Regions from separate parts of the Amycolatopsis sp. NPDC059027 genome, predicted to be linked through region 2. Evidence: riboswitches for the same ligand, from Rfam matches in the RefSeq annotation. Region 2 holds a riboswitch; the other holds the start of a gene.
What was found. A riboswitch is a leader RNA that binds a small molecule or an ion and turns the genes downstream of it on or off. The one in region 2 is predicted to bind S-adenosylmethionine.
Positions count from the first base shown of each region.

Region 1: linked by a shared signal. The riboswitch ahead of ACFWY9_RS23690 (aminotransferase class V-fold PLP-dependent enzyme) and the one ahead of thrC (threonine synthase) in region 2 are both predicted to bind S-adenosylmethionine.

Region 1 covers NZ_JBHYIK010000034.1:37,155-51,517, reverse strand. Annotated here, with positions in the region: gene ACFWY9_RS23705 (RluA family pseudouridine synthase) at 101-1,027, opposite strand; gene lspA (signal peptidase II) at 1,024-1,689, opposite strand; gene ACFWY9_RS23695 (hypothetical protein) at 1,714-2,316, opposite strand; gene ACFWY9_RS23690 (aminotransferase class V-fold PLP-dependent enzyme) at 2,393-3,754, opposite strand; SAM riboswitch class IV at 3,794-3,908, opposite strand; gene ACFWY9_RS23685 (M23 family metallopeptidase) at 3,994-4,683, opposite strand; gene ACFWY9_RS23680 (potassium/proton antiporter) at 4,828-6,306, opposite strand; gene ACFWY9_RS23675 (ArsR/SmtB family transcription factor) at 6,414-7,109, opposite strand; gene ACFWY9_RS23670 (penicillin-binding transpeptidase domain-containing protein) at 7,268-8,899, opposite strand; gene ACFWY9_RS23665 (glycerate kinase) at 9,016-10,188, opposite strand; gene ACFWY9_RS23660 (SLC13 family permease) at 10,221-11,645, opposite strand; gene ACFWY9_RS23655 (response regulator transcription factor) at 11,800-12,459, opposite strand; gene ACFWY9_RS23650 (ATP-binding protein) at 12,459-13,898, opposite strand; gene ACFWY9_RS23645 (hypothetical protein) at 13,891-14,193, opposite strand; gene ileS (isoleucine--tRNA ligase) at 14,355-14,363, opposite strand, start outside.
Region 2 covers NZ_JBHYIK010000072.1:25,661-40,023, forward strand. Annotated here, with positions in the region: gene nadD (nicotinate-nucleotide adenylyltransferase) at 1-324, shown strand, start outside; gene rsfS (ribosome silencing factor) at 389-787, shown strand; gene ACFWY9_RS36215 (histidine phosphatase family protein) at 784-1,398, shown strand; gene octT (diglucosylglycerate octanoyltransferase) at 1,401-2,129, shown strand; gene ACFWY9_RS36225 (DegV family protein) at 2,135-2,983, shown strand; gene ACFWY9_RS36230 (helix-hairpin-helix domain-containing protein) at 3,437-4,162, shown strand; gene ACFWY9_RS36235 (ComEC/Rec2 family competence protein) at 4,159-6,558, shown strand; gene thrC (threonine synthase) at 6,566-7,831, opposite strand; SAM riboswitch class I at 7,845-7,979, opposite strand; gene holA (DNA polymerase III subunit delta) at 8,114-9,094, shown strand; gene rpsT (30S ribosomal protein S20) at 9,168-9,428, opposite strand; gene ACFWY9_RS36255 (DMT family transporter) at 9,789-10,658, shown strand; gene ACFWY9_RS36260 (VOC family protein) at 10,682-11,059, shown strand; gene ACFWY9_RS36265 (class I SAM-dependent methyltransferase) at 11,056-11,670, opposite strand; gene lepA (translation elongation factor 4) at 11,787-13,628, shown strand; gene ACFWY9_RS36275 (Uma2 family endonuclease) at 13,751-14,326, shown strand; gene ACFWY9_RS36280 (pyridoxamine 5'-phosphate oxidase family protein) at 14,327-14,363, opposite strand, start outside.

The sequences.
Region 1 (14,363 bases), on a different contig from region 2:
GAGTCATCATCACTCACGGAGAGTGGCGATGAACCGGTTTTCCGCGCGCGTCGGCACAATCCGCCCGAACGCGGGAGCTGTTTCAGCTAGTGCAACAAAATCAGGTTTCGTCGCGGAGGATCTTGAGCGCGCCCGACAAATCGTCCGGGTACTCGGCCTCGAATTCGACCCACCGGCCGTCCGCGGGATGCGCGAAGGCGAGCGTCCTGGCGTGCAGCCATTGGCGCGAGAGGCCCAGTTTCCGCGCGAGCACCGGGTCCGCGCCGTAGGTCAGGTCGCCGACACACGGGTGCCGTAGCGCGGAGAAGTGCACGCGGATCTGGTGGGTCCGGCCCGTCTCCAGCTTGATCTGCGCGAACGACGCGGCACGGAAAGCCTCGGTGACCTCGTAGTGCGTGACGCTCGGACGGCCGCCCGTGACGACGGCGAACTTGTAGTCGTGGCGCGGATGCCGGTCGATCGGGGCGTCGATCGTGCCGCGCGTGGGATCCGGGTGGCCCTGGACGACCGCGTGGTAGCCCTTGTCGACGGTCCGTTCCTTGAACGCCCGCTTCAGCACCGTGTAGGCGTGTTCGCTCTTGGCCACCACCATCACGCCGCTGGTGCCCGCGTCGAGGCGGTGCACGACGCCCTGACGCTCGGCGGAGCCCGAGGTCGAGATCCGCAGGCCCGCCGCGGCCAGACCGCCGATCACGGTCGGGCCTGCCCAGCCGGGGCTCGGGTGCGCGGCGACGCCGACGGGCTTCGCGACGACGACGATGTCCTCGTCGTCGTGCAGGATCAGCATGCCCTCGACCGGTTCGGCGACGACCTCGATCGGCCGTTCCGGATCGGGCAGCGTCACTTCGAGGAGCCCGCCCGCGGTGAGGCGGTCCGACTTGCCGGCGGGACGTCCGTCGAGCAGCACGTCGCCCGACGCGGCGAGTTCCGCGACCACCGTGCGGGACAGTCCCAGCAGTTTCGCGAGCCCGGCGTCGACGCGCATGCCGTCGAGCCCGTCCGGGACGGGCAGCATCCGCGCGCTCACGCCTGTTCCCCGGCGCTTTCGGCGGCTGCCTTCTTCTTGTCCTTCGTCGAGGTCCCGTCGTAGTCCTTGCCCAGCAACGACAACAGCACGATCAGCACGCCGCCGACGCAGATCGCGGAGTCGGCGATGTTGAAGATGGCCCAGCCCTGGCCGTTCGGGGCGAAGGCGGAGATGAAGTCGACGACGTGGCCCTGCAGCGGGCCGGGCGCGCGGAAGATGCGGTCGGTCAGGTTGCCCAGCGCACCGGCGAGCACCAGGCCGAGCCCGATCGCCCAGCCCACAGAGCGCAGCCGGCGCGACAGCCACACGATCGCGACGACGACCGCCGCCGCGACCAGCGCGAGCACCCACGTCATGCCGGTGGCCATGGAGAACGCCGCGCCGGGGTTGCGCACCAGCTGCAGGTAGACGAGGCCGCCGAGGACCCGGACCGGTTCCTTGCCCTCCAGGTTCGCCGCGGCGAGGTTCTTGGTGACCAGGTCGATCACCCAGATCACGACCGCGACGGCGAACACGATGGCCACCGTGCGCCTCGGCAGCGCCTTCGACGGGCTCGCCTCTTCCGGCTCGGAAACCGCGGATTCGCTGGTCACGGCCGGATTCGGCGGTAGGTCCGCGGCCGGGGTCGTCTCGGGTTCGGACGGGGAGGACTCGGTGCTCACCGGTCCATTGTCCACGTCACGCGTTCAGTCCGTGTCGGCGGCAGGCTCCGGACGTCCCCGCCGCGGCCCGGCGAGCGCCACGAACGCCCCGGCCAGCAGCGCCACGGCCGAGACCAGGACCCCGGCGATGCCGGGCAGGAGCACCACCGCGGCCAGCACGAACACCGCCGTCACCACCAGCACGAGCACGCTGCGCTCGAACCAGGCGAGCAGGACGAGGCCGAGCGTCGCGATCATCGGGCCCCGCACGTCGGCGTCCAGCCGGAACTGCCAGTATCCGACGAGGTCGAGCAGCGGCACGGCCACGAGCGCGCCGAGCGTGAGCAGTGCGAACCGGCCGGTGCGCGGCGGGCTGCCCGCGCGCCGGGCCAGGACGAAGTACCAGATCGCGACGCCGAGGACGGCCGCCGCCAGCACCCACAACCAGCCCGTGCCCGCGCCGGACCAGCCGTAGGGCGCTGAGACGCGCACCGCGACCGCGGTGGACTCGGTCATCGGGTACTCACGCACATTCGCGAAGTAGCCGAAAGATCCATTCGCCCTCGGCATCTCGGCCGCGACCAGGATCAGCTGCGCGAATCCCAGCAGCGCCAAGGGAAACCAGTACCGTGGCCGCGAATTTCCCATCGCGCCACGATAGCGGATCGCCCATGAGCTGAAGGGGACTTTCCGTGCATGGGATGCGACGAAAGTCCCCTTCAGCTCAGGCGCAGAACGGGGGCAGTTCGCGCGGATCGCCGACCGGCGCCCAGCGGCCGTCCTGCTTCGCGTACTCCCAGCGGGCGCCGCGCGCGACGATCTGGCGCAGCGCGAGCACGAGCCGGTCGACGTGTTCGGTGGTGCTGCCGAGGCCGAGGCTGACCCGTACCGCCTGCTGCCCCGCTCCCCCGGCGACGCCGATGAGCCGCTTGGTCGCGACGTGCGCGCAGAAGGCGCCGTCGCGGACGCCGATGCCGTACTCGGCCGAAAGGACGGCCGCCAGCCAGCCGGGCTCGAAGCCGTCGACCACGAAGCTCACCGTGCCGACGCGGTCCACCGGTGCGTCGAACAGCCGCAGTTCGGCGCAGCCCGGGATCGCGGCGAGGCCCTTGCGCAGCCGGGCCAGCAGGACCTCCTCGTGTGCGCCGACGGCGTCCCAGTGCGCGGCGAGCTGCTCGCACGCGACGCCGAGGGCATACACGCCAACGGTGTTGGGCGAACCCGCCTCGTGCCGTTCCGGTCCGGCGTTCCAGACGACACCGAGGTCGTCGGCCTCGCCCGTGACGAGCTTGGTCGCGCCGCCACCGGCGAGGTAGGGCTGGGCGGCACGGAGCCAGTCCGCGCGGCCGACGAGCGCACCGGCACCGAACGGCGCGTACAGCTTGTGACCGGACAGCGCGACGTAGTCGACATCCAGTTCCCGCAAGGAAATCCGGCGATGCGGGGCGAGCTGGGCGGCGTCGAGCGCGATCCGGGCGCCGTGGCGGCGGGCCACCGCCGCGATCTCCGCGACGGGCAGCAGCTCACCGGTCACATTGGACGCTCCGGTGACGACCACCAATCGGGGCCCCTGCGGGCATTCCGCGAGCGCTTCGTCCACAGCGGAAACCGCGGCGAGCCGGGTGCGCGGGGTAGGGATCCGGCGGACGTTCGGCCCCCTCCACGGCAACAGCGCGGCGTGGTGCTCGGTGTCGAAGACGACGACCGAGGTGTGCCGGGGCAGGCTGCGGGCGAGCAGGTTGAAGGAATCGGTGGTGTTGCGGGTGAACACCACGGTGTCGGTCGAACGCGCGTCGACGAACCGGCGCAGGATGTCGCGTGTGCGCTCGTAAAGCCGCGTCGAGACCTGCGAGGCGAACCCGGCGCCGCGGTGCACGCTCGCGTACCAGGGCAGGAACTCGTCGACCGCGCGGCGCACGGCGTCCAGACAAGGCGCGCTCGCGGCGTGGTCGAGATTCGCGTAGCCGATCTCGCCGCCGGTGACGAGCGGAACGCTCAGCCCGGCACCCGTGACCGCGGGAATTCCTTGCGGCGCAACGGTAACCGTGGTTTCGGTGGTGTTCTGACGATCGACGGCGAGTGTCATCGGGTGCCTCCTCGGCGGTCCGGGGGACCCCCGGCGAGGGGCCCGCGCTTGCCCGCCGCACCTCGCGACAGGCCCGGTCCTCACCCGGGGCACCCCACCGCGGTTGGAGGGTTGCCGGCCAGCAAGCCGGGGCTTAGCGCTGACACTCATGACCTGACGACGAAGATAGCCGACACCGCGCGCGCCGATCCAGCCCCTTCCGGGTGACTGAGACGGCCGTCACTCTCCGGAATTGCGGTCTACGCCGTCACCCGGAAGCGGCCCGGCAGCCGGACGACCGACTGGTCGGTCAGGTGCGTCGCCGTCCCCTGGTACTGCTCGGCGCCCGCCGCAAACCGCCATCCGCCCAGCTCCTTGCCGTCGATCGGCTCACCGAGCGCGGCGGCCAGCTCGCCGGAGACCTCGGCGTAGGACAGCCCGCTCCAGTTCCCGCGAGCGCGCCAATCCCTTGCGTCGCCGGAGTTCCCGGACGCCGTCGTGGCGGGCAGCGTCCAGAGCGTGAAGTGGACATGGGCACCGGTGGTGCTGCCGCCGCAGGGCAGAGCATTGCCGGTGGAGCCGAGGACGGCGCCGGGCACGACCCGCTGTCCGTCGGCGACCTGGATGTTCTCCATGTGGTAGTACCCGGTGCGCCAGCCGCCGTCGTGGTCGATGGTCACCCAGTCGCCTTCGGCGCAGTGCTGCAGGTGCACGATCCCGGCCAGCGGGGCGCGGACGGTCTTGTCGGCCGGGCTGAAGTCGATGGCGTTCTTGACGCCGCTGCCGCCGTCGTCGGAGTGGATCCCGGCCGAATACACGAGCTGGCCCGAGGCGAACGGCAGGGCGAAGGCGGGAAACGTGTCCGCGGCGGAGGCCGTGGGGGCCAGGAACAACGCTCCTGCCGTCGTCGCGGCGGCCAGACCGGCCCAGCGTGCGCGCATTTTCAGCATCACCGTGTGTACTCCTTAGCCCGAGAAGCTCACCCATTCGAGGTAGACGATGCGAGCGCACGTTAGCCCGAAAGGATGCGTCAAGGGAACACACGGTGGAGATTTCTACGGAAAACCACCAACCATCGAGGCCGGTTTTGTGAGCTAGCGCCCGGATTCGCCCTTCCAGCGGGCCAGGCGGCCTGCCCGGTCCACGGCCCGCAACCGGCGTTCCGTGGCACTCCGGGCCCGTTCGGTGGTCACCACCAGTAGCTGGTCGTGCTCCTGAAGACGGCTGGTCTTCTCGGGCGTGAACCCGGCGCCGTCGCGCACCACGAGGCTGACCGTCGCCCCCACCGGCAGCCGCAGCTCCGAGAGGTACACGCCGTGCAGCCGCGATCCGGCCTGGATGCGGACCTGCAACAGCTCGGCGCCCAGCTCGTCGAGCGGCGCGGAGTCGACCTCGACCTCGTGCGGTTCGGCGTGCCGGGCAAGGCCGAGCACCCGCGCGAGCGGGCTCAGCGTCGCGCCCTGCACCAGGGTCAGCACGATGACCAGCACGAACACCGCGTCGACCAGCCGCTGCGCGCCCGGCACGCCCTGGGACAGCGGGATCATCGCGAGCACGATCGGCACCGCGCCGCGCAGGCCGGCCCACGACAGGAACACCTGTTCCCGCCACGGCACGCGGAACGGGAGCATCGACAGCAGGACGGAGAGCGGACGCGCGAGCAGCAGGACGACGGCGCCCGCCACGAGGCCCGGCACCAGCGTCTCCAGCAGCCTGTTCGGCGAGGCGAACAGGCCGAGCAGCACGAACAGCCCGATCTGGGCGAGCCAGCCGAGGCCTTCGGCGAAGGACAGTGTGTCGGATCGGTGCGGCAGCCGGGAATTGCCCAGCACCAGCCCGGCGACGTACGTCGCGAGCAGGCCGGAAGCGTGCGCCAGCTGACCGCTGGAGAACGCCAGGACGCACACCGACACCGTGGCGAGCGGATACAGACCGGTGGCGGGCAGCGCCGCTCTTCGCAGCGCCAGTGCCCCGAGCCAGCCGAGCAGCAGGCCGATCACCAGCCCGGCGGCCAGCTCGTAGACCACCAGCAGCGGCAGCGTCCAGTCCACTGTGGACCCGGTGGCCAGCACGACGACGGCGATGTAGGCGGGCGCGTCGTTGAGGCCGGATTCCAGCTCCAGCATGCCGACCAGCCGCTTGCCGACCCCGGCGTTGCGCAGCACGGAAAACACCGCGGCCGCGTCGGTGGAGGCAAGCACCGAGCCCCACAGCAGCGCGAGCCGCCAGTCGAGGCCGAGCAGCCAGTGCAGCGCGCTGCCGGTGACCGCCACGCTCGCCACGACGGCCAAAGTGGACAGTGCGATTCCAGGCCCCAGCGCGGGTTTCACCGCCTGCCACCGCGTGGTGAGCCCGCCCTCGGTGAGGATCAGGACCAGCGCGGCGATGCCGAGCGACTGCGTCAGCTCGGGATTCTCGAAGCGGACGCCGAACCCGGCTTCGCCCAGCAGGACGCCGATTCCCAGGTACAGCAGGAGCGAGGGCAGCCCGAGCCGGACGGACAGGCGCACGGCCACCACCGAGGCGAGCAGCACGATCCCGCCGACTCCGAGCAGCACGGGAAGCTGATCCATGTCGCCTCCCTTCCCGGTCGCCGTGGGCTCTCAGGATAAGGAGGCGGGGTGCTCACACGATCGTGTACCGACGCCCAGTGACGCTCACCCGGTGTGTTAAAGAAACATCAAAATGCGGGCTCTTCCAGCGTGTCGAGGTCGACACCGAGCGTTGCGAACGGTTCCACCGCGGCGGGCAGCACCCGCATCGCGCGCGCCTGGTGACCCCGCTCGACCCAGCCCGCCGCCAGCGCTCGCTCCAGCAACGCCGCGGGCGCGCCGCCGCCGAGGTGCTCGCGGCGCTCCGTCCAATCCAGACAGTCGCGCAGCAGCGGCCGCCGCCCACCGTTCGGGAGGTCCACGCCCAGCTCAACCAGCACGTCGTGGCCGCGAGCCGTGAGAGTGAGCCCCGAGCCGACGTCGACCAGCCCGCGCGCGATCATCCCGTCGCGCAGCGCGACGCCGAGCTTCCCTGCCAGGTGGTCGTAGCAGGTGCGGGCGAACCCGAGCTTGCGGACGCGGACCGAGGACCGCAGGCCGGTGACCGGGCGGCGGTCGGCGTGCTGCGCGAGGTGCTCGATCAGCTCGGCCACCCGCGGGTCCGCGATGCGGACGTAGGCGTGCCGTCCCTGTTTCACCCGCGCGACGAACCCGGTTTCCTCCAGCCGGGTGACATGCTCACTCGCCGTCGACACCGCGATCCGCGCGGCCGCGGCCAGCTCGCCGACGGTCCACGCACGGCCGTCCAGCAACGCCAGGCACATCGTCGCCCTGCTCGGGTCGGCGAGCACCGCGGCCACCTCGGCCAGTGCGATGGTCTCCATGTCCTCCACCGTAGAAGCCGGACCGTTCGGCCGTGGCCGAACCGTGGGCCCCGGTGCGAACGAGCTGAAGGACGCTTTCAGTGCATTGGCCGCGCTGAAGGACGCCTTCGGTGCATCGAGCGCACCGAAGGCGTCCTTCAGCACATCCGACCAGCGGATCAGTGGACGGCGTTGAGGAAGTTCGCGGCGAGGGAGACGGCCGGGTTCGAGTCGTTCGCGCCCTCCAGCAGGACAGCGAAGGCGACGTCGCCGCGGTAGCCGACGAACCAGCCGTTGGCCTGGCCGTCGGCGCCGAACTCCGCCGTGCCGGTCTTTCCGTGGACCTGCCCCGCCCCGGCCGCCGCCTTTCCGGTGCCGGTGGTGACGACCTCCCGCATCATCGACCGCACCGCGTTCAGCACCCCGGCGGACGGCGGCGAGTACGGCTTGGCGACCGTGGTGTCCAGCCCGTGCCACAGCTTCGGCGTCACGGCCTTGCCCGACGCCGCCGTCGCGGCCATCAGCGCCGCGCCGAACGGGCTGACCTGCACGTCCCCCTGCCCGATGCCGTCCTCGACCAGCCGGTCGTTGCCGGTCGCGGGCACGACCTTCCCGGCCTCGGTCTGCAGGCCGGGGATCTCGAAGTCGGCGTTGAGCCCGTACTGGTCGGCGGCCTTGACGAGCCCGTCCGCGGGCAGCCGCGAGGCCAGCCTGCCGAACGTCGTGTTGCACGAGAACGCGAACGCCTGGTGCAGCGGGACCGTGCCCTTGTCGAAGTGGTTCTCGTTGGGGATCGTCCGGGTCCCGATCTGGTCGCTACCCGGGCACGGCAACGCCGTATCGGCCGTCGCGAGGCCCTGTTCGAGCGCGGCGGTGGCCGTCACGATCTTGAAGGTCGACCCCGGCGCGTACAGCCCGCTGAACGCCTTCGGCTCGGTGCCCGCCGCCGCGTTCTGCGCCACCGCGAGGATGTCACCGGTGGACGGCTGGAGCACGACCATGATCGCCCTGCCCCGGTAACCGTCCACAGCGGACTGTGCGGCGTTCTGCGTCGCGATGCTCAGCGACGCGGTGAGCGGCTTGCCCTCACCGTCCTCGTCCTGGCCGTACAGCGTTTCGAGGTTCTTTCCCGACGCGTCGACCCGCTGGACGGCGAACCCGTCCGACTTCGCCGTCGTGGCCTGCGCGGCGAACACACTCTGCAGCAGCGGCGCCGGGTTTCCCTCCGCGGGCTTGTTCCCCGCCTGCCCCGCCATCACCAGCGGCTTGCCGTCCCGGTCGACCACCGCGGGCCGATCCACGGGAGCGGTCGCGGCGACGAGCCGCTGCCCCGGCTCCAGCTTCGGGTGCAGCAACGCGGGGACCCAGTGCAGCCGCCAGCCCTGCGCGGCCTTCGTCAGCTCGAACGGGACGTCGTAGGTCCAGGTCTTCCCCGGCCGCAGTGTCCACGTCATGGCGAACGTGCCGCTGGTCTTCGCCGCACCGGCAGGTGTCGGATCGAGCCTGCTCAACGTCGCCGTGGTCTTGGTCGGCATCAGCGCGTTGCGCGCGTCCCGCAATGCGACCGCGGCCGCCGCGGGATCGTCGGTCAGCGCGCCCGCGGCGTCGGGATTGGCCTCGGCGAGGTCCTGCAGGTACTCCGTCACCAACCCCGTCGGATCCACCGCCACCGGACCCGGCTTCCCCGCCGGCGCCGCGTCGCTCGCCGGCGCTTCGTTCCCACTGGTCAAGACCACTACCGCGGCCGTGACGATCGCGACCACCCCGACCGCGCCGCCGATCAGCACTCCCCGTCTTCTGGCAGGACCCACTTTCCACCCCTCCCCTTTGCGCGCGACCCCCGCGCACGATCGCCCAGCCTGCCCATGGTTGACCAACAGGTCACGATTCCTGGTGGGAAAGCGACCTACCCGAATCCTTTTCGTGATCAGCCGCGCGCCAGCGTGGCGCCGACCAGCACGAGCCGCAGCGCCCGCTCGGTGGCGTCGGTCACCAGTTCCGCCGTCCGGGCGATGGCCTCGGCCAGCGGCAGCGGCGCGGGCAGGATCCCGGCGAACGCGTCGATCCCGGTGTCGTAGGTGTCCCGTGCTCCCGCGCCGATCGTGCCGGCGAGCGCGACGACCGGTTTGCCATGCCGCTTTGCCCGGCGGGCCACCTCGCCGGGGACCTTGCCGAACGACGACTGGGCGTCGATGGCGCCCTCGGCGGTGATCACCAGATCCGCGTCGTCGAGCGCGGCGTCCAAGCCGGTATGGTCGAGCAGGACGTCGAAACGCGGCACGAGCCGGGCCCCGAGCGCACCGGCCAGTCCGGCACCGAGACCGCCCGACGCTCCGCCGCCCGCGACCGTGCGCAGGTCGACGCCGCCCTGGTGTTCCAGCAGCTTCGCCCAGTGCTCCATGGCCACGGCCAGCGAGTCCACCCGCTCCGGTGTCGCACCCTTCTGCGGACCGAAAACCCTTGCCACACCGCGGCTTCCGGTGAGGACGTTGTGCGGATTACAGGCGACCACGACGTCCACATCGGACAGACGTACGTCCAATCCGGACAGATCGAGCTGGACGACGTCCGCGAGCGTCGTCCCGTCCGGCCGCACCGGGTCGCCCGCCGCGTCGACGAACCTCGCCCCCAGAACGTGGAGGGCACCCGCGCCGCCGTCACAGGTCCCGGAATCCCCGCAGCCGACCAGGATCCGCCGGCACCCGGCGTCCAGTGCGGCGGCGATCAGCTCGCCGACGCCGTGGGTCGTCGTCCGGCCTGGGTCCCGCAGCCCCGGCGGCACCAGGCGCAGGCCCGCCGCCGCGGCCATCTCGACGAACGCGGTCCGCGGCCCGGCACCGCCGAGGATCGCGAAATGCGCGGCGACCGGATCACCCACCGGACCACGGACGATCGCCGGCACGAGTTCACCGCCCGTCGCGACCGCCAAGGTGCGCGCCGATCCCTCGCCGCCGTCGACCAGGGGGACGAGGTCGACCAGCGCACCGGGAACGACCCTGCGGATTCCCGCCGCGATGGCGTCGGCGACCGCCTCCGCGGACAGGGACTCCTTGAAGCCACTCGGGGCGACCAGGAAACGGGTGGGGGTGAACGTGCTCATGACGCGGTCCTTTCAGTCCTCAAGCGACTGTCTTAACGGGATAGTGGGAGACCGAGCAGTGGCCATACCCAGACGGCGAAAGCGAGAACGAGCAGGACGACGAGCGGTCCGAGCACGGCCGAAAGCCGCGCGAGATCCGCCTTGCCGTAGCCGGGGACGCCCGGTACGGCGGCGAAGAGGGCGACCGGCTTCGCCGACGAGGGCAGGGTGTGGCAGAACCCGGCCGCGACGGTCGACGCGAACGCCACCGCCGCCGGGTTCAACCCCGACGCGGCGGCCAGCGGGAGCACCAGCGGCACCAGCACCGACGACCGGGCCGAGCGCGACTGCAGCACCAGATGCGCGGCGGCGCTGAGCACGACAACCGCCGTCAGCAGCCCCATCGGCGACCCGCCCTGGCCGAAGACGAGGCCCGCCAGCCACCGCGCCGCGCCCGACGTCGCCAGCGCGGTACCGAGCACGGCCGTGGTGGCCATGAACACCAGCAGCGACCACGGAACGGAACCGAGCGCGGGGCTCATGCCGATCGTGCCGAGGCGCGGTGCCGTGATCAGCAAAGCGCCGAGCAGCGCGACGAGTGCGGGCGAGAGCCCGTGCCAGGATTCCGTGCACCACAAGGAAATCACCAGTGTCAGCACGGCCAGCGCCCGCCACTGTTCCGCGGTGAGGCGGGTTTTCTCGTGCGGGATCGACAATCGGATCCGGCGGTCCTCGCGCGTGGTGGTCGTCAGGAGCACGACCTCGGCGGCGAGATGGGAAGCGACCACCGCGAACGGCAGACCGAGCAGCAGCCAACGCCCGTAGCCGATCCCCTGCCCGGTAGCGGCCGCGAGCAACTCGCTCGTGATCACGTGCGCGCCCGCGCCGATCAACGTCGCCGACGCCGACAGGAGGATGACCGCGGGAAACAGCAACGCCAACGCGCGGACGAGTTTCCGTTGTCCGGCAAGGACTTTCGCCAGCACCACGAAAACCGGCAACGCCAGCGCCGCACGTCCCGAAGTGGCCGGGACCGCGAGCGCCGTACCGATCAGGGTCAGCGTGACCAGATGGACGAGCTGTCGCGGAGTGCGCGCCTTCGCGGCCAGTGCCATGGCGGCCTTCGCGGGCAGGCCCGTCGCGCCGAGCCCGGCGGCGAGGACGAACGCCGCGACGAGCAGCCAGATCGTCTCACCACCGAGCGCGTCGAACACGGTGGCCGCCTTGACCACCCCGGTGAACGCGAGGACCGTCGCGGCGGCGAGCCCGACGAAGTTGTCATCGAGCCTGCCGGAGACCCAGGCGATCACCGCGACCGCGAACACCGCGAGCGCGATCCGGCCGTGCGTGGCGAGCCCGGCTCCTTGCGGTATCAGGATGATCGCGGTGACGAGCACGGATCCGGCGGCGAACGGCCAGAGCGGAACGCGTCGGTCGGTCGCCGCTCCGGATTTCAGCACGGCGGTCGGGTTGTCCATGCTTCCCAGCGTTCCGCCGGTCGCTGAGCCGCACGTGAAGACCGGATGAGAGGCTCTTCATCTCATCGGACGAACGCCCCAATGTGGCATTGGGTGCGCTCAACGCACCGAACGCCACATCGGGGCGCTTTGGCCACTTCGAGAAGCGCGGCTATCAGACCAGGCGGTAGCCCATGCCGCGCACGGTCTCGATCCGCGACTGGCCGAGTTTGCGGCGCAGGGTGCGGACGTAGACGTCGACCACATTGGACCCCGGGTCGAAGTCGTAGCCCCACACGTGCGAGAGGATCTGCTCCCGCGCCAGCACCTGGCCCGGATGCCGCAGGAACAGCTCCAGCAACGCGAACTCCCGCGCCGTCAGGTCCACAGTGGACTCCGGCAGCGACGCACGGCGGGTCCGCAGGTCCAGCAACAGCTCACCGTGCCGCAGGACGCCGGCCTCCGGCTTCGACTCCCCCGATCTCAGCCGCAGCCGGACCCTGGCGAGCAGTTCCTCGAACCGGAACGGCTTGGTCATGTAGTCGTCGGCGCCGCCTTCCAGGCCGGCGACGGTGTCGCGCACCGAGTCCCGCGCCGTCAGGATGATCACCGGTGTCTCGATCTTCGCCGCGCGCATCGCCTGCAGCACCGCGAACCCGTCCCGCAGCGGCAACCCGAGATCGAGGATCACCAGATCGAAACCGCCGACGATCGCGGTGGCGAGGGCGGCGTCACCGTCACCCACGACGGTGGTCGTAAAACCGTTGGCACGCAACCCCTTTTCGACGAAGGAAGCGATACGCTGCTCGTCCTCCGCGATCAGGATCCGCCCCATCACGTCACCTCCGACTGGTCCTCGACGGCTCCCACCGGCAGCGCGACGCCGAATGTCGCGCCCGAGCCCGGTTCCGAGCGGAACCACGCACGGCCGTGGTGGGCCTCGGCGATGGCCTTCACGATGGCCAGCCCGAGACCGGCCCCGCTCCGCTCGCCGCTTTCGCCGCGGACGAACCGTTCGAAGATCCGCTCGGCTTGCTCGCCGGGTACCCCTGGGCCGCTGTCGGCAACCCAGAACGACACCGTATCGCCCTCGATCGACGAGCCGACGCGGATGAGCGTCCCCGCCGCCGTCTGCTGCACCGCGTTCTGCGCCAGTTGCAGTACCGCCTGCGTCACCCGCTGCGGATCGAGTACCGCGTCGCCCTCGCCGACGGATTCCAGCGTCCACCTGCGATCGGCGATCGCGCGGGCCTTCGCGTCGATGTCGCTCGTCAGCTCCGGCACCGAAACCCGTTCCGGGCGCAGGAAATCCGGCTGCTCGGCCTTCGCGAGCAACAGCAGGTCGTCGACGATCCTGGCCATCCGGTCGAGTTCGTCGGTGCACAGCCGGACGACCTCCGCACGCTCGGCCGGATCGTCGCCCATCACCTCGAGATGCCCGCGGATGATCGTGATCGGCGTGCGCAGCTCGTGCCCGGCGTCGTCGAGGAACTGCCGCCGGGTGCTGAACGCGCGTTCCAGCCGGTCCAGCATCGCGTTGAACTGCTCGGCCAGCGCGGCGATGTCGTCCCGGCCGTGCACCGGGATGCGGTGCGTGAGGTCGTCCTCGGTGAGGTCCGCCGCGGCCTGGCGCACGGTCCGCACCGGTGCCAGGATCCGCCCCGCCACCAGCCACGAAACCCCGGCGGCGAGCACCAGCGCGACCAGGCTCACCCACAGCAGCGTCCGGACCGTGCTCACCGCGTCCCCGCGCAGGTGATCGACGAAGTACCCGGCGACGAACCACGCGTGCCCGCCCGGCGAACCCGGCGCCACCACGTCCACCCGCAGGAACCGCAGATCCCCGCCCGAGGTGGCGATCGTGCCGGTGCCGCCGGGAGCGTCGATCACCTGACGCAGCAACGGCTGGTCGATCCGGACGTGCTTCACCGACTGGTCGACCTGCTTGAGCGCGTCCAGCTGCGTCCCGGTGTCGACGACGCCGAGCAGCACCTCCGCCTCGTGGATGTACTGCGTACGCAGGTGCCGGTCGAACAGCACCCACGGGTCCCCGATCGCCCGGCCGCCCTGATCGGTCCCGATCGCGGCGAACGTGCGGAACTCGCTCACGTCCTGTTCCAGCGCCCGGTTGATGCGGTTGTCGACGGCCGCGAACTCCGACACCGACACCAGCAGCACGACGGTGGCGAGCCCGGCCGTCATCAGCAGGACGAACCAGCCCATGATCCGCACCCTCGCCGGGATCCGGCTGCCGCGCGCGGCACGTTCAGTCATCGAAAGGCCAGATGTCGTCCAGCGGCCCGTCGTCGAAGGGGCCGTCGTCGTGGTCGTGATGGTGGTCGTGGTGATCGGGGCCGTCGTCATCGTCGTCCACCGGCGGCGGGGGCGGCAATTGCCCCGGCACCGGAGTGACCGGGGCCGACGGCGCTGGAGCCGGGGACTCGCCGATACGGACCACGGACGGCACGCGCGGCGGGTCAGGAATGGACGCCGCGAATGCGGCGACACCGGCACCGATCGGCAGGGCGAACACGGCCACGAACGCCGCGATACGAGGAACTCGGCTCATGCGATCGACTCGCTCCGCGAGGCAGTGTCCAACCCCTTTTGGCGCATGATGTCGATGATTCGCTCGCAAGCTTCGCTCATGCCCCGACCCTCGCGAGCCTCGGCGAAGGCCGGATGAGACGAAGATGAGGACTTCTTCATCATCCGGCCTTCGCCGGAGAATTACGCCTT
Region 2 (14,363 bases):
GATCTGCACGCCGAGTATCCCGACGACCAGCTGTTCTTCATCACCGGCGCGGACGCGCTCGAACAGATCCTGACCTGGCACCGCGCCGACGAGCTGTTCACCTACGCGCACTTCATCGGCGTGACCCGGCCCGGCTACCGGCTCAACTCGCATCACCTGCCCAGCGGCAAGGTGAGCCTCGTCGAGGTGACCGCGATGGCGATCTCCTCGACGGCCTGCCGCGAACGCGTCGAGCGGGGCGAGCCGGTCTGGTACCTCGTGCCCGACGGCGTCGTCCGCTACATCGCCAAGAAGGACCTGTATCGCAAGGACGAAGGTGCGTGATGCACGGCATGTCGGTGCCGCCGGGTACGCTCTTCGGGCGCATCCCCAACGACAAAGGAGCACTGTGACAGCCACGTCCCAGGCACGGGAGCTGGCCGTAGCGGCCGCGCACGCCGCGGCGGACAAGAAGGCCAGCGACATCGTCGTGCTGGATGTGTCCGAACAGCTGGTGATCACCGACGCCTTCGTCATCGCCTCGGCCCCCAACGAACGGCAGGTCGGCGCGATCGTCGACAACGTCGAGGAGAAGCTGCGGATGGCCGGGCACAAACCGGTCCGCCGTGAGGGCGCCCGCGAGGGCCGCTGGGTGCTGCTCGACTACGTCGACGTCGTGGTGCACGTCCAGCACCAGGAGGCGCGGGTCTTCTTCGGCCTCGAACGGCTGTGGAAGGACTGCCCGCGCATCGAGGTCGAGGGCCTGGCCGAGCCCGGCGAGGCGGAAGACGTGGACGAGGCTCAGTGAACCCCCGGCGGCTGGTGCTGTGGCGGCACGGGGAGACCGACTACAACGCCGCCGGACGGATGCAGGGGCATCTCGACTCGGCGCTGACCCCGGTCGGCTGGAACCAGGCGCGTTTCGCGGTGCCGGGGCTGGCGCGGTTCTCGCCGGAACTCGTCATCGCCTCCGACCTGCGCCGCGCCACCGACACCGCCACCGTGCTGACCGAGGCGCTCGGCGTCCAGCTGCGCATCGACAAGCGGCTGCGGGAAACGCATCTGGGCGAGTGGCAGGGCCTCACCGGCGAGGAGGTCGACGCGGCCTATCCCGGCGAGCGCGACCGCTGGCGTGCCGATGCCACCTGGGCCCCGCCCGGCGGTGAGTCCCGGGTGGACGTCGCCGAGCGCGCGATCGAGGTCGTCGCCGACCTGAGCCTGCCGAACTCCGGGGCAGGCGACACGGTCCTGCTGGCGACGCACGGCGGGCTGATCATCGCGCTGACCGCGAAGCTGCTGGGCCTGCCCGTCGAGGTGTGGCCGTCGCTGGGCGGGATCGTGAACTGCCACTGGGTCGAACTCGTCCAGCGGGACGGGAAGTGGCGGCTGTACGCGTACAACGCGGGTATCACCGGCTGACGATGGGGCCACGCCTGCTGGTGTTCGGCGATTCGCTGAGCTTTCACGGACCCGAGGGGCCGTGTGCCGCCGACGAACCCCGGCTGTGGCCGAACATCGCTGCCGAGGCGCTCGGCGGGAGCGCCGATCTCGTCGCCGGTTTCGGCTGGACGGCGAGGGACGCCTGGTGGTCGCTCATCGGCGATCCGCGGGTCTGGGCCGATCTGCACCACGTCGACGCCGTTGTCCTCGCCGTCGGCAGTATGGACACCCTGCCCTCGCCGCTGCCGACGTATCTGCGCACCGGACTGCGGTATCTGCGGCCGGATCCGGTCCGCAGGCTCGTCCGCAAGGCGTACCTCGCGGCTCAGCCACGGCTCGCGATCGCGTTGCGCGGCCGTCCCGTCGTGCTGCCCGCGAAGCTCACTGTGCACTACCTCGACACGGCCGTCGGGGCGTTGCGCATTCTCCGGCCGGAGCTGCCGATCTTCGGGATGCTGCCGTCGGTTCACCGCGCCGCCGCGTACGGCGGCGTGCACACCGCGCATCCGGGCGCGACCACCGCGCTGGCGGAGTGGGGCGCGCGGGCGGACGTGCCCATGCTGGACCTCCCCGCCGTCGTCGGCGAGCATGTCCGCGGCGGGCACGGGAACCCGGACGGGATGCACTGGGGCTGGGCGGGGCACGCCGCGGTCGGCGACGCGATGGCGAAGCTGATGACGCCGTCCCTCACACCCGGCCACGTAGGCTGACGCGCGTGTCGGTCGCGGTAGTCACGGATTCCACCGCCCACCTGCCAGAGGGGTTCGCCGAGCGCAGCGCGGTGCGGGTGGTGCCCCTGCACGTCCTGGTGGACGGTGCGGTGTCCCTCGACGGCACCGAGATGGGCCCCGCCGCGCTCGCCGAAGCGTTGGGACAGCGGAAGATCGTCACCACTTCGCGGCCGACACCCGCCGAATTCGTCGCCGAGTTCCGCGCCGCGCTGGACGCGGGTGCCGACGCCGTCGTGTCGGTGCACCTGTCCCGCGAGCTGTCCGGCACCTGGGAGGCGGCGGTGCTGGCGGCGCAGGAGGTCGGGCCCGATCGGGTGCGCGTGGTCGACTCGCGGACCACCGCCATGGGCCTGGGTTTCGCGGCCCTGCACGCCGCCGGTGCCGCCGCGGCCGGAGCGTCCCCGGCCGAAGTGGAGGCCGCCGCGGTGGCGACCGCCGAACGTTCCGAGACGCTGTTCGTGGTGGAGACGCTGGACTACCTGCGCCGGGGTGGGCGGATCGGCCCCGCGGCCGCGCTGCTGGGCACGGCGCTCGCGGTGAAACCCGTGCTGCACATGGACGACGGCCGGATCCGGCCACTGGAGAAGGTCCGCACGATGAACCGCGCGGTGGCGCGGCTGGTCGAACTCGCGGTGTCGGCCGCTGGGCAGGGCGAGGTCGAACTCGCGGTGCACCACCTCGCCTCGCCGGAGCGCGCGGTCGAACTGGCCAACCGGCTGGAGGAGGCCGTGCCCGGCTCGTCCGGCTGTGTTGTTTCGGAGATCGGCGCGGTGATCGGCGCGCACACCGGCCCCGGTGTGCTCGGCGTCGTCGTCCAGCGCGCGATCGGCTGAACCGCCTCCTGACTGTCCACAGTAGACACCGGCGTCGGGGGCGCACTGAAGGCGTCCTTCACCGCGTCCAGTGTACTGAAAGCGCCCTTCAGTGCACGGGGCCTTGATCCGCCGGATGCGGGGTCTCGCTGCCCCGGCCGCCCCACCGAGGGACGCGCTTGTCGCACCCAATGCACCGAGGGACGCCCTTGTCGCAACCAGCCCTGCGACCCATCACGAGCACCGCGGATCTCGGTGCAGCCCACCGTAGACGCCTCCCAGCGCGCTCCTCCGCGACGGACACCGCCGCACCGAGCCCGAGCAGATGGGTAACCCGCCAGCATCGCATCCGGGTACGACGGAAACCGGTCGAATCCGGCCGTGCCCGGGCGATCTGTCCACAAGACCCCACTTGTCCACAGCCGCGCCGATTTCCCCTGCCGGACGGCTTCCGGCTGTCCTAACGTCGATCGTGTGTTCGACCCCACCGCCCGGGACCCGGGCTCCTCCGTCAACGCCAGGCTCGCGTGGCTGGCCGATCAGCTGTCCCCGGACGCCCCTGCGATGGGCGCCGGTGGGCGGCTGGTCCGGCGCTGGCTGCCCGCGGGGCTGGCGGGTGGCGCGGCGGGCAAACGCCGGCTCGTGCTCGGCGCTGTCCTCCTCGGTGTCGTCTTGCTGGTGGTCGGCGCGGTGGCGCTCTTCGGCGGCAGGCCTGCCGCGGAGAGCCCGCCGGGGCTGCCGAGCGCGAAGCCGGTCGCCGAGCAGCCCCAGCAGCCGAAGACCGGTCTCGTGATCAGCGTGATCGGCCGGGTTCGGTCGCCGGGGCTGATCACCCTGCCCGCGGGCGCACGCGTCGCGGACGCGCTCCGTGCCGCCGGTGGCCCGGAACCCGGCACCGATCCGAGCGCGCTGAACCTGGCCCGGCGGCTGACCGACGGAGAACAGCTCGCGGTCGGTGTCCCGGCGCCGGCGGCGGCCGGGCCCGGCGGAGCGGGCGCGCCACCGGGCAAGGTCGATCTCAACGCGGCCACGGCCGATCAGCTCGACACCCTGCCGGGCGTCGGCGCCGTGATGGCCCGCCGGATCGTCGAATGGCGTACCCGGCACGGCGGGTTCGCCAGCGTCGAGCAACTTCGCGACGTCGAAGGCATTGGCGAAGCGAAGTTCTCGAAAATCCGGGAGCAGGTGAGCGTCGGATGAGCGCGGGGCTTGGCACACCGGAGACGCGGCAGCCGCCGCCATGGTGGCGTGCGCAGGATCCCCGGCTCGTCCCGGCCGCGCTGGCGGTGTGGGGCGTGACGCTGGCGGCGCTGCTCGGCACGTGGTGGGTGGCCGTGGCAGGGGGAGCGGTCACCGCGATCGCCGGCGCGGTGGTGTTCTGGCGCCGCCCGTCCTGGCGAGCGGCGGCGGGTGCGTTGCTACTGCTCGGGTTGGCGCTCGCGGGTCCCACTGCGATGCGTGTCCGCGACGCGGAACAGGATCCGTTGCGCGCGGCCGCCGTCCATGGGGCTCCGGCCGTGCTGCGGGTGGTGGTCACCGAACGGCCGAAACCGGTCCGCTCGGCCGGGTATGCCGATCGTCAGGCCGGTGCCCGGTCGGTCGTGCTCCCCGCCGAGGTGACCGCCGCGGAGGTCGCGGGGCGGCGCGCCGAGAGCACCGGCCGTGTCTTGCTGCTCGCCCCGATCACGCCATGGTCGGGCCTGTTGCCCGGTCAGGCCGTGACGGTCTCCGGGCAACTCGGGCCCGCGCGTGGCGCGGAACTGATTGTTGCGGTGCTGTCGGTGCGTGGTCCGCCCAGCGATGTCGGTACCGCGCCGTGGTGGCAGCGGGCGGCCGAGTCCTTGCGCGCCGGTCTGCACCGGCTGTGCGCGAGTCTCCCGGAAGAACCCGCCGGTCTCCTGCCCGGTCTGGTCGTCGGGGACACGAGCGCGTTGCCGCCCCGAGTCGAGCACGAGTTCGTCTCCTCGGGGATGTCCCACCTCACGGCCGTCAGCGGTGGGAACCTCGCGATCGTCTGCGGCGCGGTGCTGCTCCTGCTGCGCGTGCTGCGGATCGGGCCACGTGCCTCGGCGATCGCGGCCGGGCTGTGCCTGGTCGGATTCCTCGTGCTCGCGGGGCCGGAGCCGAGCGTGCTCCGGGCCGGGGTCATGGGCGCGGTCGGCCTGCTGGCACTGGCGCTGGGCAGACAGGGCTCGGCCTTGCCCGCGCTGGCCTTTTCGGTCTGCGCGCTGGTGATCTGGGATCCGGCGATGGCCGTCGACTTCGGCTTCGCGCTCTCGGTGCTGGCCACGGCCGGGCTGGTTCTGCTGGCGCCGCGGTGGGCGGACGCGATGGTGCGCCGGGGCGTTCCGGCGGGCTACGCCGAGGGGCTGGCCATCCCGCTCGCGGCGTTCGTGGTCACCGCGCCGGTGCTGGCGGGCATGGCGGGTTCGGTGAGTGTGGTGTCGGTGCTGACCAACGTGCTCGCGGCGCCGGTGGTGGCACCGGCCACCGTGTTCGGGGTACTGGCCACCGTCGTGGGGCCGTGGTGGCCCGGCGCCGGGAACGTGCTGGTCCACCTGGCCGATCCGGAGGCGCGGTGGCTGATTCTCGTGGCGCGGCACGGCGCGCGGGCACCCGGCGCGGTCTTGGACTGGCCCGGCGGCTGGTGGGGCGGTCTGCTCGCGGCGGCGCTGCTCGCCGTCCTGGTGGTGGCGTTGCGGCTGCGCCGGATCCGGGTACTGGTGACGGTGCTGCTCGCCGTGGTGCTGCTGGTGTTCGTTCCGGTCCGGGTGTTCGCCCCGGCCTGGCCACCGGACTCGTGGGCGATGGTCGAATGCGATGTGGGCCAGGGTGACGCGCTGGTGCTGGCGACGGCCGAGCGCGGCCGGGCGGTGGTCGTCGACACCGGGCCCGAACCCGGCCCGGTCGACGAATGCCTGCGACGGCTCGACATCGACCGCGTGCCACTGATCGTGCTGAGTCACCTCCACGCCGATCATCTGGGCGGGCTGGTGTCGGTGTTCGAGGGCAGAACGGTGGGCGCGGTGGCGGTCGGGCCGGGCAGGGCGCCGGGCTGGGCCTGGCGGCAGGTCGCGGAGGAAGCCGGACGCCAGGGCGTGCCCCTCCTCGAACTGAGCGTCGGGCAGCGGCTGGAGTGGCCGGGGCTGTCCCTCGACGTGCTCGGGCCGCGATACGTTCCGGCGCGCTCGGCCACCGAGCAGGACGGGACGATGGTCAACAACAGTTCGGTCGTGCTGCGCGCGGGAACGCCTGCCGGGCGCGTGCTCCTGACCGGTGACGTGGAACTGGCGGCGCAGGCCGATTTGCTGGCAGGGGGAGCGGATCTGCGGTCCGAGGTCTTGAAGGTCCCGCACCACGGGTCACGGTATTCGCTGCCGGACTTCCTCACGGCCGTCGCGCCCCGCGTCGCGATGGCCAGTGTGGGCGCGGGAAACCGCTACGGCCATCCCAGCAAGTCCACTGTGGACGCTCTGATCGCGTTGGGGGCGTTGGTGACCCGCACCGACCTCGACGGGGACACCGCGGTGCTCCCGGACGGTGGCGGTCCGGCGGTCTCCCGCCGGGGCGAGCCGCGTGGCCCGCCCCGGCGGTGAACCGGCGTCAGTAGCCGAGGGCCTCGCGCACGGCGGCGGCCGACGGTGCGACGGTCGCCTTGGGGCCGACGTGGTCCTCGACGGCGTCGAGCGTCTTGAGGCCGTCGCCGGTGATCAGCAGGACGGTCTCGGCGTCCGGGTCGAGCTTGCCGGTCTCGATGAGCTTCTTCGCCGTGGCGACGGTGACCCCGCCCGCCGTCTCGGTGAAGATGCCTTCGGTACGGGCCAGCAGCCGGATGCCCTCGACGACCTCTTCGTCGCTCACGTCCTCGATCGCGCCGTTGGTGCGGTTGACGACGTCGAGCACGTACGGGCCGTCGGCCGGGTTGCCGATCGCCAGCGAGCGCGCGATGGTGTCCGGCTTGACCGGCTGGACGACGTCGTGCCCGGCGCGGAACGCGGCCGACACGGGCGAGCAGCCGGTGGCCTGGGCGCCGAACACCTTGTACGGGCTGGCTTCCACCAGTCCGAGCTGGCCGAGCTCGCGGAAGCCCTTGTCCACTTTGGTCAGCTGGGAGCCGGAGGCGATCGGCACGACGATCTGCTCGGGCAGCCGCCAGCCGAGCTGCTCGGCGACCTCGAAGGCCAGCGTCTTCGAGCCCTCCGAGTAGTACGGGCGGACGTTGACGTTCACGAACGCCCAGCTCTCGTGCTCGGCGGCGAGTTCGGTGGCGAGGCGGTTGACGTCGTCGTAGTTGCCGTCGACGGCGATCAGCGCGCCGTCGTACACCGCGGTCGTGAGGATCTTGGCGCGTTCCAGCGTCTTCGGGATCAGCACGACCGACTGCCAGCCCGCCCGGGCGGCCGCGGCGGCGACGGCGTTGGCGAGGTTGCCGGTCGAGGGACAGCACAGCACCTCGAACCCGAACTCGCGGGCGGCCGCCAGCGCGACGGCGACGACCCGGTCCTTGAAGGAGTGCGTCGGGTTGCCGGTGTCGTCCTTGACCCAGATCCGCTTGACCCCCAGCGCTTTCGCCAGCCGGTCGGCCCGGACCAGCCGGGTGCAGCCTGGCTCGGTGTTGGGGATCTCCTCGACGTTGGAGGGAACCGGAAGGAGTTTCTTGTAGCGCCAGATGTTCTTCGGGCCGGCTTCGATGTCCTCGCGCCGGACCCGGCCGAAGTCGTAGGCGACCTCGAGCGGCGAGAAGTCTTCGGCGGAGACGAATTCGGGAGCGAGCGGCTGCCGGTGACCCTCTTCCTTCGACACCAGTTCGACGGCCGGGCCCAGGTCCGGGGTCTTGGTGGTGGAGGTCGTGCCGAGGGTTGCGGTCATCGCGAGGTTCCTTTCCTCATCTGTCCCGCCGAGGCGGGCCGGAATTGGCACCGTGTTCGTCAGCTATCCCGCGATCGCGGGATGACAGGCTTTGACGCCGGTTGCCGGGGCTTCGTCGGGCCGTTCCCTCTGCCCCTCTGGATGAGCGGTATTCAGTTGTCGGCGCGCCGCTGGGCGCTGCCTCGGAACACACCGTACGGCATCCTGATCGGCTCGTGCCACGGTGGGCGCGCCGGTGTCACCGGAGCGGGCGTGTCGCCGGGCGGGTGAGAGGATCGGGGGGTGACCGCGCAAGCCACCGCCACCACACCGCTGCATCTCGTACTCGGTGAGGAAGAACTGCTCATCGAACGGGCTGTCCGCGCCGCCCTGGACGCCGCCAAGGCGGCCGATCCGACCGCGGACATGACCAGGATGCGGGTGTCCGAACTCACAACGCCCGAACTCGCCGAACTGGTGAGCCCCTCGCTGTTCAGCGAGGGCCGGGTGATCGTCCTCGAGGCGGCGCAGGACATCTCGCAGGAGCTGTCCGACGCCGTGCTGTCCTACCTCAAGGCGCCCGCCGACGGGATCGTGCTGGTCGTCGTGCACACCGGGGGCGGCAGGAGCAAGGCGGCGAAGGCGCTGCCCGCCGCGCTGCGCAAGGCCGGGGCCCAGATCACCGAGTGTCCCAAGCTGACGAAGGCCGCCGACCGGGAGTCGTTCGTCCGCAACGAGGTCCGCCGGGCGGGCGGCAAGATCGACGGCGCCGGGGTGCTCGCGCTGATCGACGCCGTGGGCTCGGACCTGCGGGAGCTGTCGTCGGCGGCGACGCAGCTCGTCGCGGACTCCGGCGGCGTCGTCGACGAGCAGGCCGTGCGCCGGTACCACCGGGGCCGCGCGGACGTGACGGGCTTCGCGGTCGCGGAGAAGGCCGTGGCGGGGGACAGGGCGGCCGCGCTGGAGCAGTTGCGCTGGGCGATGCAGCTGGGGGTGCCGCACGTGCTCGTCGCCGACGCGCTCGCCGATGCCGTCCGCACCATCGCCAGGGTCTCCGCGGCCGGACGGGGCAACCCGAACCAGATGGCAGGGGAACTCGGCATGCCGCCGTGGAAGGTGCGCAAGGCGCAGGGCCAGTCACGCGGCTGGAACCAGGACGGTCTCGCCGCCGCGATGCGGGTCGTCGCTCGGCTCAACTCCGAGGTCAAGGGTGCCGCGGCGAGCCCGGACTATGCACTGGAGCGAGCTGTGAACGAGGTCGTCGCCGCCAAGGGCGACCACTGAGGCCGGCCGCTGAGGAGAAGGACACGCGGAAGGCCCCGGCGACCGAGGTCGCCGGGGCCTTTCGGAGAACGGCTCAGATGCTGTTCGCGCGCTTGGCCATCGCGGACTTCTTGTTCGCGGCCTGGTTGGCGTGGATGACGCCCTTGGTGACCGCCTTGTCCAGCTTCTTGGCGGCCTCGCGCTGCAGCTCGACGGCCTTGGCCTTGTCCCCGGACTCGGCGGCCTCGCGGAACTTGCGGATCGCGGTCTTCACCGAGGACCGGATCGCCTGGTTGCGCTGACGCGCCTTCTCGTTGGTGGTGATGCGCTTGATCTGCGACTTGATGTTGGCCATGGTGGCGCTCCTGTCGTGTACTCGGTGAGTTCGCTGCCGCGTCGCTGTGGCCCCGGCCACCCTCACGGGCGCCCGGGTTTCCTCCCTGACGGAATGCCGCACGACAACGAACGGAAAGCCTAACAGCCTGCTCCGGCGGCCTCGCGAGGGCCTCGACGTGATCGCTTACGCGTACTACGGTGGGTGGAGTCAGTGCCTAGGGTTCCGCCAGCGGCCCGCACCTGCGGGAGAGACAACAAGGGCCGGTGGGGCAGGTCCGAGCGGCACCATCGGCGGCTCAGGAGCCCGCCGTTCATCTGACGGGACAAAAGCCTGGAGGACCTGGGGTTTTCGCGTGCGCGAAAACCTCGAAAGGGTCCGATGAACGCCACCGCTCTGTCCCTCGTCCTCGTCGCCGCCGTCGTGCACGCCGTGTGGAACCTCGCCGCCAAGCGGGTCGGCTACGGCGGTGCCCGCTTCGTGTTCCTCTACTACACCGTTTCGGCCGTCGCGCTCCTCCCGGTCACGATCGTCGTCCTCGCCGTGGAAAACGAACGTCCACAGTGGACTTGGCTGCTGGCCGCGGCGGTGACCGCGCTGCTGCACGTCGGATACGGCGTGGTGCTGCAACGGGGTTACGTCGTCGGCGATCTTTCGGTGGTCTACCCGCTCGCGCGGGGTACCGGCCCGCTGCTCTCGGTCATCGCGGCGGTCGTGCTGTTCGGTGAGCACCCCGGCTGGCTCGGGCTGGCCGGCGCCTTCCTGGTGATCGTCGGCGTGCTGGTGATCAGCACCGGGCGCCGGGACGGGGAGACCGATCCGCGGGCCCGCCGGGCAGGGATCGGCTACGGCCTGCTCACCGGCGCGTTCATCGCGGGCTACACGCTGTGGGACGCGCACGCGGTGACCGGTCTCGCCGTCCCGCCGATCGTCTACTTCGCGGTCGGCTCGGTCATGGAGTGCCTGCTGCTGATGCCCTACGCGCTCGTCGACCGGCCGATGATCGGCAAGCTCTGGCGCGAGCACAAGCGCGAGGCGCTGCTGGTCGGGCTGCTGTCCCCGGTCGCGTATCTCCTGGTGCTCTACGCGCTGCGGATCGCCCCGGTCAGCCTGGTCGCCCCCGCGCGCGAGCTGAGCATCGTGCTCGGCGGGCTGGCCGCCTGGCTCGTCCTCGGCGAGGCGAACGCGGTGCGCAGGCTGGTCGGTTCCGTGGTCGTGTTGTCGGGTATCGCCGCGATTGCGGTGGCCTGATCTTCCCGGTAGGGATTGAGCCCATGGAAGTGCTGAGCAGCAGGGTTCTCATCCATCCGCGCGACATCGAGGCGTCCACCGCGTTCTATCGCGACACCCTCGGGCTGGCGATCGACAAGGAGTTCCCCGGCGGCACGGTGTTCTTCCTCGGCCACGGGTCGCTGGAGATCGTCGGCAGCGCGAGTGCCGGGCCGAGCCCGGACGTCGCGCTGTGGATCCAGGTCCGTGATCTGCCCGCCACGCTCGCCGACCTCGCCGGCCGAGGGGTGACGCCGGTGCGGGAGGCTCGCCGGGAACCGTGGGGGCTCGACGAGGCGTGGATCGCCGATCCCGACGGTACTCGCATCGTCCTGGTCGAGGTGCCCGCCGGGCATCCGCTGCGCACCGATCCCCGGAGCTAGCGCGCGGGCTTGACGGCGCGCAGCTGCGCGGCGAGCGCGGTGAAGCCCGGCGGCTCCCATGTCCAGGTCTGGAGGTCGGTGAACCCGGCGGACTCGGCTTCGCGGGCGAGGACGTGCCGCGACACGGGCAGCCACTTCTCGTGGGCGGAGATCAGCAGTCTGCCGCCAGGACGCAGGACGCGGTACAGCTCGGCGAAGCCCGCCGCGCGATCGGGCCACAGCTGGACGTTGTTCACGCTCAGTGCCACGTCGAGCGATCCGTCGGGCTCGCCGGTGTCCGCGGCCGTGCCCTGGTGCAGTTCGGCGCGGTCGCCGCAGCGCTGGTGGCACAGCGCCAGCATGCCCGGCGACGGATCGACGCCGACCGCGCGACGGGCGAGCTTCGCCACGTCGTCCAGGCCGACGCCGGGGCCGGGCCCGACGACCAGTACGGACTCGTCCGGTTCGATCTTCGCGAGTGCGGCCACCCGGTGCTCGGTCTGTGCGTTGCCGTGTGCCATGACCAGGCCACCGAGGCGGCCGAGCAGACCGCGGGGATGGCCGAACGTGCGGTCCAGCAGACCGGCGGGGGCCGGTCCGGAGGCGGGCACGGGCGAGGGGGAAGTGCTCATACTTCGAGGGCACCACGGCCCGCCGCGGCCCGCATCGGGGATGACCCCCACCCGCACCCGGAGCTCCATGGGACCATAGGGGTGGCCATCCCCGACCTTTCCCGAGGATCACACGAGTGAGCACGTTCGCGGACACGACTTTCACCTCACCGGAGCTCATCCGGAACTTCTGCATCATCGCCCACATCGACCACGGCAAGTCGACGCTGGCGGATCGGATGCTGCAGCTCACCGGGGTGGTCGAAGCGCGGGCGATGCGCGCTCAGTACCTCGACCGCATGGACATCGAGCGTGAGCGCGGCATCACGATCAAGGCGCAGAACGTGCGCCTGCCGTGGCAGGTCGACGGCCAGGACCACGTCCTGCACATGATCGACACCCCCGGCCACGTCGACTTCACCTACGAGGTCTCCCGCGCGCTCGAGGCGTGCGAGGGCGCGATCCTGCTGGTCGACGCCGCGCAGGGGATCGAGGCGCAGACACTGGCCAACCTGTACCTGGCGCTGGAGAACAACCTCCAGATCATCCCGGTGCTGAACAAGATCGACCTGCCCTCGGCCGATCCGGACAAGTACGCGGCCGAGATCGCGCACATCATCGGCTGCGAGCCCTCGGACGTGCTGCGGGTTTCGGCGAAGACCGGCGCGGGCGTCGGCGAGCTGCTCGACGAGGTCGTCCGCCAGGTCCCGCCGCCGCAGGGCGACGCCGACGCCCCGGCCCGCGCGATGATCTTCGACTCGGTGTACGACACCTATCGCGGCGTCGTCACCTACATCCGGGTGGTGGACGGCAGGATCACCCCGCGCGAGCGGATCCGGATGATGTCCACCAACGCCACCCACGAGCTGCTGGAAGTCGGCATCATCTCGCCGGAACCCAAGGCCAGCAAGGGACTCGGGGTCGGTGAGGTGGGCTACCTCATCACCGGCGTGAAGGACGTCCGCCAGTCGAAGGTCGGCGACACCGTGACCTCGGAGCGCAAGGGCGCCACCGAGCCGCTCGCCGGGTACCGCGAGCCGAAGCCGATGGTCTACTCCGGGCTCTACCCGGTGGACGGCTCGGACTACCCCGAACTGCGCGAGGCGCTGGACAAGCTCCAGCTCAACGACGCCGCGCTCGACTACGAGCCGGAGACGTCGGTCGCGCTCGGGTTCGGGTTCCGCTGCGGCTTCCTCGGCCTGCTGCACCTGGAGATCACCCGCGACCGGCTGGAGCGCGAGTTCGGCCTCGACCTGATCTCGACCGCGCCGAACGTCGTCTACCGCGTGGTGCTCGAGGACGGCACCGAGGTCACCGTGACCAACCCGTCGGACTGGCCGACCGGGCTCAAGATCTCCGAGGTGCACGAGCCGGTCAGCAAGGTGAGCATCCTCGCGCCGTCGGAATTCGTCGGCACGATCATGGAGCTGTGCCAGACCAAGCGCGGCGTCCTGCTCGGCATGGACTACCTGTCCGAGGAGCGGGTCGAGCTGCGCTACAACCTGCCGCTCGCCGAGATCATCTTCGACTTCTTCGACACGCTCAAGTCGCGCACCCGCGGTTACGCGTCGCTGGACTACGAGGAGGCGGGCGAGCAGATCGCCGATCTGGTCAAGGTCGACATCCTGCTGCAGGGCGAAACCGTCGACGCGTTTTCCGCGATCGTGCACAAGGACGCCGCGTACAACTACGGGAACCGGATGGCGACCCGGCTGCGCGAACTCATTCCGCGCCAGCAGTTCGAGGTGCCGATCCAGGCGGCGATCGGCTCGCGGATCATCGCCCGTGAGACCATTCGCGCGATCCGCAAGGACGTGCTCGCGAAATGCTACGGCGGTGACATCTCGCGGAAGCGGAAGCTGCTGGAAAAGCAGAAGGAAGGCAAGAAGCGGATGAAGACCGTCGGCCGGGTCGAGGTCCCGCAGGAGGCCTTCGTGGCCGCACTGTCCACAGAGGACAACGGAAAGAACAAGAAGTAGCTCCGGCTTTCGGCGCCCCGCCTCACACGATCGAGTGAGGCGGGGCGTTCTCGTCTTCGCCGACGCCGTTTTTGTCGGTGCCGCGTGGTGCGCTCTGGTCAAAGCCTGGGAAGGAGGGCACCATGACGGTTATGACGGACATCCAGTATCCGGCCGGGTCGGGCCCCATGACGGTGCGCGACCTCGAGGGGATGCCGGAGGATGGCCGACGCTACGAACTCATCGACGGGATGCTCCACGTGAGCCCCGCACCGGGCACCAGACACCAGATGATCGTGGCCCTCCTGCACAGCGTGCTCCACACGGCGTGTCCATGGGAGTTCGAGGTGTTCCTCGCGCCGCTCGCGGTGCGGATCGGCGATAGCCTCGAACTGCAGCCCGACGTGCTTGTCGGGCAGGCCGAGGATTTCACGGAGAAGGGGCTGCCGGTGCCGCCCGTGCTCGCGGTCGAGGTGTTGTCACCGAGCACGGCTATCCACGATCTGAATACGAAGAAGGCGGTCTACGAGCGGTTAGGTGTGGCGAGCTACTGGGTGATCGACCCGGCGGAGCCGGAGCTGACCGTTTTCGAGCTCGACGAGGACGGCCGTTACCAGCGGGTCGCCAAGGCCGCGGGAGACGAACCGTTCGAAGCGAAGCGGCCGTTCCCGGTGCGGGTGGTCCCGCGCGACCTGCTCGGACGGCTTGCGGAGCGCTGATCAGGTCCGGTTGCGCAGGATCCGGCGTGCCTGGATG